Endozoicomonas sp. GU-1: one gene and its partner. Each later gene encodes a partner of the first gene's protein in a complex. Links are inferred from orthologs where the notes say so. Each region holds a gene or a part of one and is shown in the gene's direction. Other genes may lie near its edges.

Region 1 (4,027 bases):
CCACGAACACTACCCCCGGATCATCGACTCAGCCGCCAAAGACAAACGTGACAATAGGGACCGGGAGCAGCCTAACTATTCATAACAGCACAGTACCATCAACGTCAATCAATGCCACGATCACTCCCACAACACCATTGGCAACGGCGGCAATGGCACCGCCCGTCATGCCTGCACCATTGGCTGGAACCATCAGTCCCTGGGTTGTCGTGGGTGTCAGCCTGGGTACCGCTGTCACCATCGTTGCAGGCATTGGTCTATGCGCTCTCAGCCAATACTATCATCGTCGGGACGAGGCACGGCAACAAGCGGAACCTGAAATACCGTTGGAACCCTTAAATCAGCAGGCCAATAACTGATCGAGCCATTTATGCAGGTGATGTTGCCCGCATGGGGTGAAATAAGCTTGGTTGCGAATCTGGGCGACTATTCAGTTTATACTCACATTGGGCAGCCTCCCGGAAAAGGCTGATGGTATGCGGTGTAGAAAGGCAGAGGTATCCGTGGTTCAGGGAGGCCATGGAAGCCGGTAAACTGAACAAAATGCATTATGAGAAATTGTAAACTTCCCTTGAGTTAGCCCGTTCTCAGGGAGTAGGCTTGCAATAAGAATAAACCAGTGTGAAGCCACGCTGCTGACAAAACGTGCTGCTGACCAAAGCGGTAACAAAAGTGGTGACAAAATCTATGACCGATATTATTACAACAGCCCGCGACCAACTGCTGACTCCAGCCAATATCGGCGACAGTGAACTCAGCAGGATTCTGGACAACATTCTGGGGCACAATGTGGATGCCGCTGACCTCTATTTCCAATCCATGCGCCATGAGTCCTGGGTGCTGGAAGATGGCATCGTTAAGGAAGGCAGTTTCAATGTCGACAGCGGGGTCGGTGTTCGCGCCATGAGTGGCGAGAAAACCGGTTTTGCCTACTCCAATGAAATTATCCTCCCGGCACTGGAACAGGCTGCCGGTGCCGCCCGAAGTATTGCCCGGGTCGGCCAGCAGCAGCAGGTTCAGGCATGGCAGCGCAGCCAGCCACTGTCGCTCTACGGAACCGCCAACCCTCTGGATTCTTTAACCAGTGAAGATAAAGTTGATCTGCTGAAAAAGCTGGACCAGGAAGCCCGCAAGGCCGACCCCAGTGTCAAGCAGGTGACGGTGAGTCTGGCCGGTGTCCATGAGGTGGTGCTGGTAGCCGCCTCCGATGGCACGCTGGCAGCGGATATTCGCCCGTTGGTTCGTTTGAATGTCAGTGTTATTGCTGAAAAAGAGGGGCGTATTGAGCGCGGGTCGGCCGGAGGCGGCGGTCGGGGTGACTACCTTCAGTTCCTGCTCAACGACACCGGCCTTGAGTATGCCCGCAAGGCCGTGCGTCAGGCAATGACCAACCTTGAAGCAGTAGCCGCTCCGGCAGGCACCATGCCGGTGGTATTAAGCGCTGGCTGGTCCGGTGTGCTGCTGCACGAAGCGGTAGGCCATGGACTGGAAGGCGACTTTAACCGTAAAGGGTCGTCTGCCTATGCTGGCCGGATTGGCGAACGGGTTGCTTCTCCACACTGTACCATTGTTGATGACGGTACGCTGGGCGGTCGTCGTGGTTCCATGAATATGGACGATGAGGGCGTACCCACAGAAAGCACCGTCCTGATTGAAAATGGCATTCTCAAAGGCTATATGCAGGATAAGCTGAACGCTCGTTTAATGGGTGTTGCACCAACCGGAAATGGACGACGTGAGTCGTATTCCCACCTGCCCATGCCAAGGATGACCAATACCTATATGCTGGCTGGCAAGCATGACCCGGAGGAGATTATCAGTACCGTTAAAAAAGGCATCTATGTGGAAAACATGGGCGGTGGTCAGGTGGATATTACCTCCGGTAAGTTTGTGTTCTCCACCAGTGAGGCCTGGTTGATCGAAAATGGCAAAAAGACCGTGCCAGTCAAGGGCGCCACCCTGATCGGTAATGGCCCTGATGTGATGAACAAGGTGTCCATGGTCGGCAATGACCTGGAACTGGACCCCGGTGTCGGGGTCTGTGGTAAGGATGGTCAGTCTGTTCCGGTGGGTGTTGGTCAGCCGACGTTGAAGATTGATGAAATTACCGTGGGTGGTACGGCTTAATATTCTCTGTGGATTGTGCCCATCGTTTCAGTCAAAAACGGTGGGCAATTCCCGTTTATTTTTGTGCTCCAGTAATAATTGGATATCTTCCGGCAAGGTTCTTCCCCCGGAAAGCTCCGGCAGATCGTCAATATCAAAAAAGCCAATATCGGAAATTTCAATATTCTCTTTTGGGGCTCCACCGGTCAATTCGCAGAGAAAAATCAATTTGTAGATATGATAAGGGCTTCGTGGGCGGTAGGGGTGTCGCTGGGTATCCCGAACAGCGACCAGCTTTAATGCCCTGGCGGTATAGCCGGACTCTTCCACAATTTCCCGCTCGACCCCATAAGCGGGAGGTTCGCACACATCGCCCCAGCCTCCGGGCAGCGCCCAGCGCCCATCAGACCGCTCTTTGACCAGCAGTATTTTATTATCGAGGAATACGCCGCCACGGAGGTCAATCTTCGGAGTGGCATAACCATGATCCGGCAGAAAGTAGTCGTTCACTTTTGCTGTGGGGGCTCCGGTCAGCAGTGCGGTCATATCATGGGCAATAGCCTGTAATTGGTGATATCGCTCAAGGTCAAATTCACCTCTGGAGAAGGTGAGCCCGTTCTGGGCAATGGCCCGGATCTTTTCTGCCCAGTCGATCCATGGATTGTTATCCGGGTCATTTTTTTTCAGATCAACGTCAGGTTTATCAACCATCACCGGCTCCCTTTTACCTATTAATCAGCTGTTCTTCTGTTGGTGTTGCTCTGCACTGTCGTCAGGTCCTAACAGAATAGCCATGTTCCGCCACTGTCTGGAAGATTCCATCATGATTTTAATAAACATGGTCAGTGGAACGGAGAGAATCATCCCTACAGGCCCTAACAGCCAGCCCCAGAAGATCAACGACAGAAAGACGACCAGGGGCGACAATCCCAGCCCTTGTCCCATAACGTTAGGCTCAATGATATTACCGATAAACACGTTGATCGCCAGGTAGCCCGCCAGAACCAGCATGGCATCGCCATAGCCAAACTGCAGCAGTGTCAGCAGAATGCCGGGAATAGCCGCCACGATGGAGCCGACATTAGGGATGAAGTTAAACAGAAAAGCGACCAGCCCCCAGAGCACATAAAAGTTCACCCCTTTCGCCCAGAGCATGGTGCCAACCAACAGGCCAGTGATCATACTGATCAGCGTTTTCAGGGCCACATAACGGTTAAATGAGTGGAGAAAACGACGCATGCTCTGTAACTCATGGTCCGGGGATGACAGTGCCAAGCGCAGCTTGCCCGGCAGCAGCGGAGCTTCCAGCAGCATGAAGATGGCGGCGATTAAAATCAGCAGGGCAAAACTCATGGTGCTGCCGAGTTTGCCAATCATATTGGTCAGCAGACTGACAAGCGCCGATGGGTCAAAGGAGTCCATAAAGGTTTTCAGGTCAACACGGATATTTTTCTGTGCTAAAAAGGCCTGAGTCCTGTTAAACGACTCAGTCAGCTGTTCACGATACCCGGGCAGTGCAGCGGTAAACTCCTGAACCGTGCTGGCAACATTACCCAGGAATAACAGGGCGAAGATGACAAAGGCCGTTAAGGTGAACAGGATTCCGACGATTCGGGGGACCCTGAACCGCGCCAGCAAGTCAACCACAGGATTGGCCAGCAAGGCAAGCAGGGCAGAAAGCAGCAGGGGAATAACCAGTGTGCTGCCCAGCTTGATCCCCGTTATGATGATAATCAGTGCTGCCAGCCCCTGAAATATATGGCGGACATGTGTCGTTTTGATGCCCCGCATCAGGTTAACCTCGAGGATAATAATGGAGAGATTCAGTCGATTTCATCATAGTTAACCCGGGCGTGCTATTGATGAAAATGCTATTTATCAGGGCCTGTCAGCCAAGATACCTTTCTTTCAGGTGTTGTTG
Region 2 (3,411 bases), 2.9 Mb from region 1 along the record:
TCAGCTCCCCTGTCCAGCAACAAATTGAGGGCCTTATAGTTGCCCAGTCCTGCCGCTTGCAGCAAAAGCGTACTTTGATCTCCCAACAAAGCGGGGACAGGAAGGTTCGGATCTGCACCGCGATCCAGCAGCGTCTTGACAATACCTTCACCGTCCAGTCTGTGAATGGCAATATACAGAGGGGTAGATCCACCCACAGAGCAAATATTGGGGTCAGTGCCCTGGTCCAGCAACCAGTTGACGGTGGCCAGGTCATTACGCAGGACCGCTGATATCATCAGCTCTGCAAAATCGGCCGTTGTTGCCGATAACTGCCTGCTGGCTGAAGCAGCCACAGCAGATTCTGAATGATTGACCTCTGTCGTGTTATCAGGCAGCGGGAGATCGACATCAGAGGTGGATTCCACGCTGGCATCGGCTACCATTTCCTGCGAATGGTCATGCTCCGTCCTGACGCTTGAGAACATTGTCCTATTCCCGCTCAAGATATAAAAAACAGCAAATCGCTTAAAGAAAATAGTGCACAAGGCTCAGTGTGCAAGCCTTGATAAAGATGGCTGATTAGACTCTGAATCTGCAATTGAGCATCTATCTGATGCATTATTAACTTCACAGCGGCACAATAGTTGAAAACCTCCGTAGGCATAAACACAACAGATCAGGTGCAATCATGGGCGAACCTTCCAATGCAGTGCTGGATCCACGAAGTGAAGAGACCAGGCTGAAAACACTGGCCGGTGATATTCTGGCAGAGGCCGCCAGACAGGGAGCGGATGCCTGTGAGGTGGGCATCAGCATGGATGCCGGCCTGTCGGCCAGCGTCCGTATGGGCGATGTTGAAACGGTTGAGTTTAACCGTGACCAGGGGCTGGGCATTACCGTCTATCTGGGTAAACGAAAAGGCTCTGCCAGTACTTCTGACAGCAGCCCAAAGGCCATCCGTGAAACGGTAAAAGCCGCCTGCGATATTGCCCGTTACGCGTCCGAAGACCCTTATGCGGGTTTGGCTGACCCCGTGTTAATGGCTGATGGTGATGCGTTGCCGGATCTTGACCTGTATCACCCCTGGGGAATCGATGCCGGGCAGGCGATTGATCTGGCCATGCAATGTGAAGATGCTGGACGTGCGTTCAGTAATAAAATTGTCAATTCCGACGGTGCCAGTGTCTCCAGTCATCAGGGTTGCCGTGTCTATGGCAACAGCAATGGGTTTATTGGCAGCTATGTGTCCAGTCGCCACAGCCTGAGTGCGGTGTTGATTGGCATGCAGGGTGACGAGATGCAGCGGGATTACTGGTATACCGTAAGCCGTAATGCCAACGAGCTGGAAACAGCGGTCGCGGTTGGCAAGACCGCGGCGGAACGCACGGTGCGCCGACTGGGAGCGCGAAAAGTTGGCACTGCCGAGGTGCCGGTACTGTTTGCACCGGAGGTGGCTTCAGGTCTTATTGCCCATTTTCTCGGGGCGATCAGTGGTGGCAGCCTTTATCGACAGGCCTCTTTCCTGTTGGATCATCTGGGTAAGCCGGTGTTTCCAGAATGGATGCGTATCCACGAGCAACCATTGCTGAAAAACATGCTGGGATCCGCCAGCTTCGATAATGATGGGCTGGCGACCTATGCCAAGGACTTTATTACGGACGGTGTGCTGCAGCATTATATTTTAAGCACCTACTCTGCCCGCAAACTGGGGATGGACAGTACCGCCAATGCCGGTGGTGTTAATAACCTGTTTGTACAAAGCAATGCAGGCGATCTTGATGCGCTGCTGAAACAGATGGGAACCGGGCTGCTGGTTACCGAACTGATGGGGCAGGGGGTTAATACCGTTACCGGTGATTATTCTCGTGGTGCCGGTGGCTTCTGGGTCGACAATGGCGAAATTCAGTTCCCGGTGTCAGAAGTGACGATTGCCGGCAACCTGAAAGATATCTACCGGAACATTGTTGCCGTGGGTAATGATGTCGACAGGCGTGGGAATATCCAGACCGGTTCAATTCTGATCAGCAGTATGAAGCTGGCGGGTGAGTGATTGTTAAAAAGAAGGGAACCACAAAGGCACAAAGACACAAAGGTGTTTTGGGCTTTTGTGGTTCAATGTTTAAAAGCTATTCTCGGACAGCCTTCCAAGGCAAGAGTAGTAAGAGCTTTGCTCTTACTACTCTTTTGCTCTTCTTTGTGCCTTTGTGGTCCAAAACGCTACCCATAGAAAACAGTGGCCAGCCCAAGGAATGAGAGGAACCCCACCACATCGGAAATCGTGGTCAGGATAATACTGCCAGCAAGGGCCGGATCAATATTTAATGATTTCAGTAAAACCGGCAGCATTGCACCGGTGACCACGGCAACACTCAGGTTGATCACCATGGCGCAGGCGATCACCAGGGAAATAATCGGGTCATCAAACCAGAACCAGGCGATGGCGGCCACCAGGGTTGCCCACAACAACCCGTTGAGAAATCCGGCAACCAGCTCCCGGCTTAGCAGCCAGCGGAGGTTGGTCTTACTGATTTGCCCTAGCGCCATACCCCGGATCACCAGGGTCAGGGCCTGACTGCCGGCATTACCTCCCATCCCTGCAACAATCGGCATCAGCACCGCCAGGGCCACCACTTTATCGATGGTTTCCTGAAACAGACCAATGACCGAGGCGGCAATAAAGGCGGTAATCAGGTTGAAGCCCAGCCAGACCGCCCGGCGTCGTGCAGTTCGCAGGGCCGGGGCGAAGGTGTCTTCATCGTCATCCAGACCGGCCATACTCATCATGGAGTGTTCGGCCTCTTCCCGGATCACGTCCACTACATCATCGATGGTGATCCGGCCAAGCAGTTTGCCATTGTCGTTCACCACCGGGGCGGAGAGCAGATCCTGCCGTTCGAACAGCTGGGCTACCTGGGTATCCTGCATATCCGCAGGAATTGGATCCAGGTCGGTTAACATCACTTGTCTGACGGTAGCGCCCGGTTCGGTCGTCAGGAGCAAGGTCAGGGGCAGGCGGCCGATGTATTCATCCCGGCGATTGACCACCAACAGGCTGTCTGTGCCATCCGGAATGCCTTCATGACGGCGCAGGTAACGAAGAACAACATCAACGGTGTTATTGGGGCGCACCGTAATGGTGTCGGTGTTCATCAAGCCACCGGCGGAATCCTCCGGATAGGCCAGAACCGCCTCAACCCGCTGGCGGTCCTGACTGTTCATGGAGTCCAGCACCTGTCGGGTGATGGTATCTGGCAGTTGTTGCAGCAGGTCGGCAATGTCGTCAACATCCTGACCTTGAGTAATAGCTTTCAGTTCGGCAATGTTCATCTGGTCAAGGAAGAACTGGCGAACGTCTTCGCTCAGTTCCTGCAGCACGTCGCCTTCCTGTTCACGGTCAATCAACCGCCACAACAGGCTGCGTAACTTTGG

The links. Proteins that work in one complex are often made in the same cells at the same time.
Region 2: the proteins of tldD (region 1) and pmbA are in contact, whole or in part, in a solved structure (PDB 5NJ9), measured with the Escherichia coli proteins. The link is inferred for Endozoicomonas sp. GU-1 from one-to-one orthologs.

Annotation. Positions count from the first base shown.
Region 1 is NZ_CP114771.1:5,559,615-5,563,641, forward strand. What follows is about bases 1-2,907. They hold tldD (metalloprotease TldD), read left to right. Parts: upstream 1-687; coding sequence 688-2,127; downstream 2,128-2,907. Other genes in these bases: O3276_RS23355 (hypothetical protein), read left to right, coding at 1-359; O3276_RS23365 (NUDIX hydrolase), read right to left, coding at 2,155-2,817; O3276_RS23370 (AI-2E family transporter), read right to left, coding at 2,842-2,907. Also shown: more of O3276_RS23370, read right to left, coding at 2,908-3,897; O3276_RS23375 (carboxypeptidase M32), read right to left, coding at 3,995-4,027. UniProt on the Escherichia coli protein: Metalloprotease involved in CcdA degradation. Suppresses the inhibitory activity of the carbon storage regulator (CsrA).
Region 2 is NZ_CP114771.1:2,673,557-2,676,967, reverse strand. The notes cover bases 1-2,851. They hold pmbA (metalloprotease PmbA), read left to right. Parts: upstream 1-670; coding sequence 671-2,032; downstream 2,033-2,851. Other genes in these bases: mgtE (magnesium transporter), read right to left, coding at 2,200-2,851; O3276_RS11050 (ankyrin repeat and SOCS box protein), read right to left, coding at 1-467. In the rest of the region: more of mgtE, read right to left, coding at 2,852-3,411.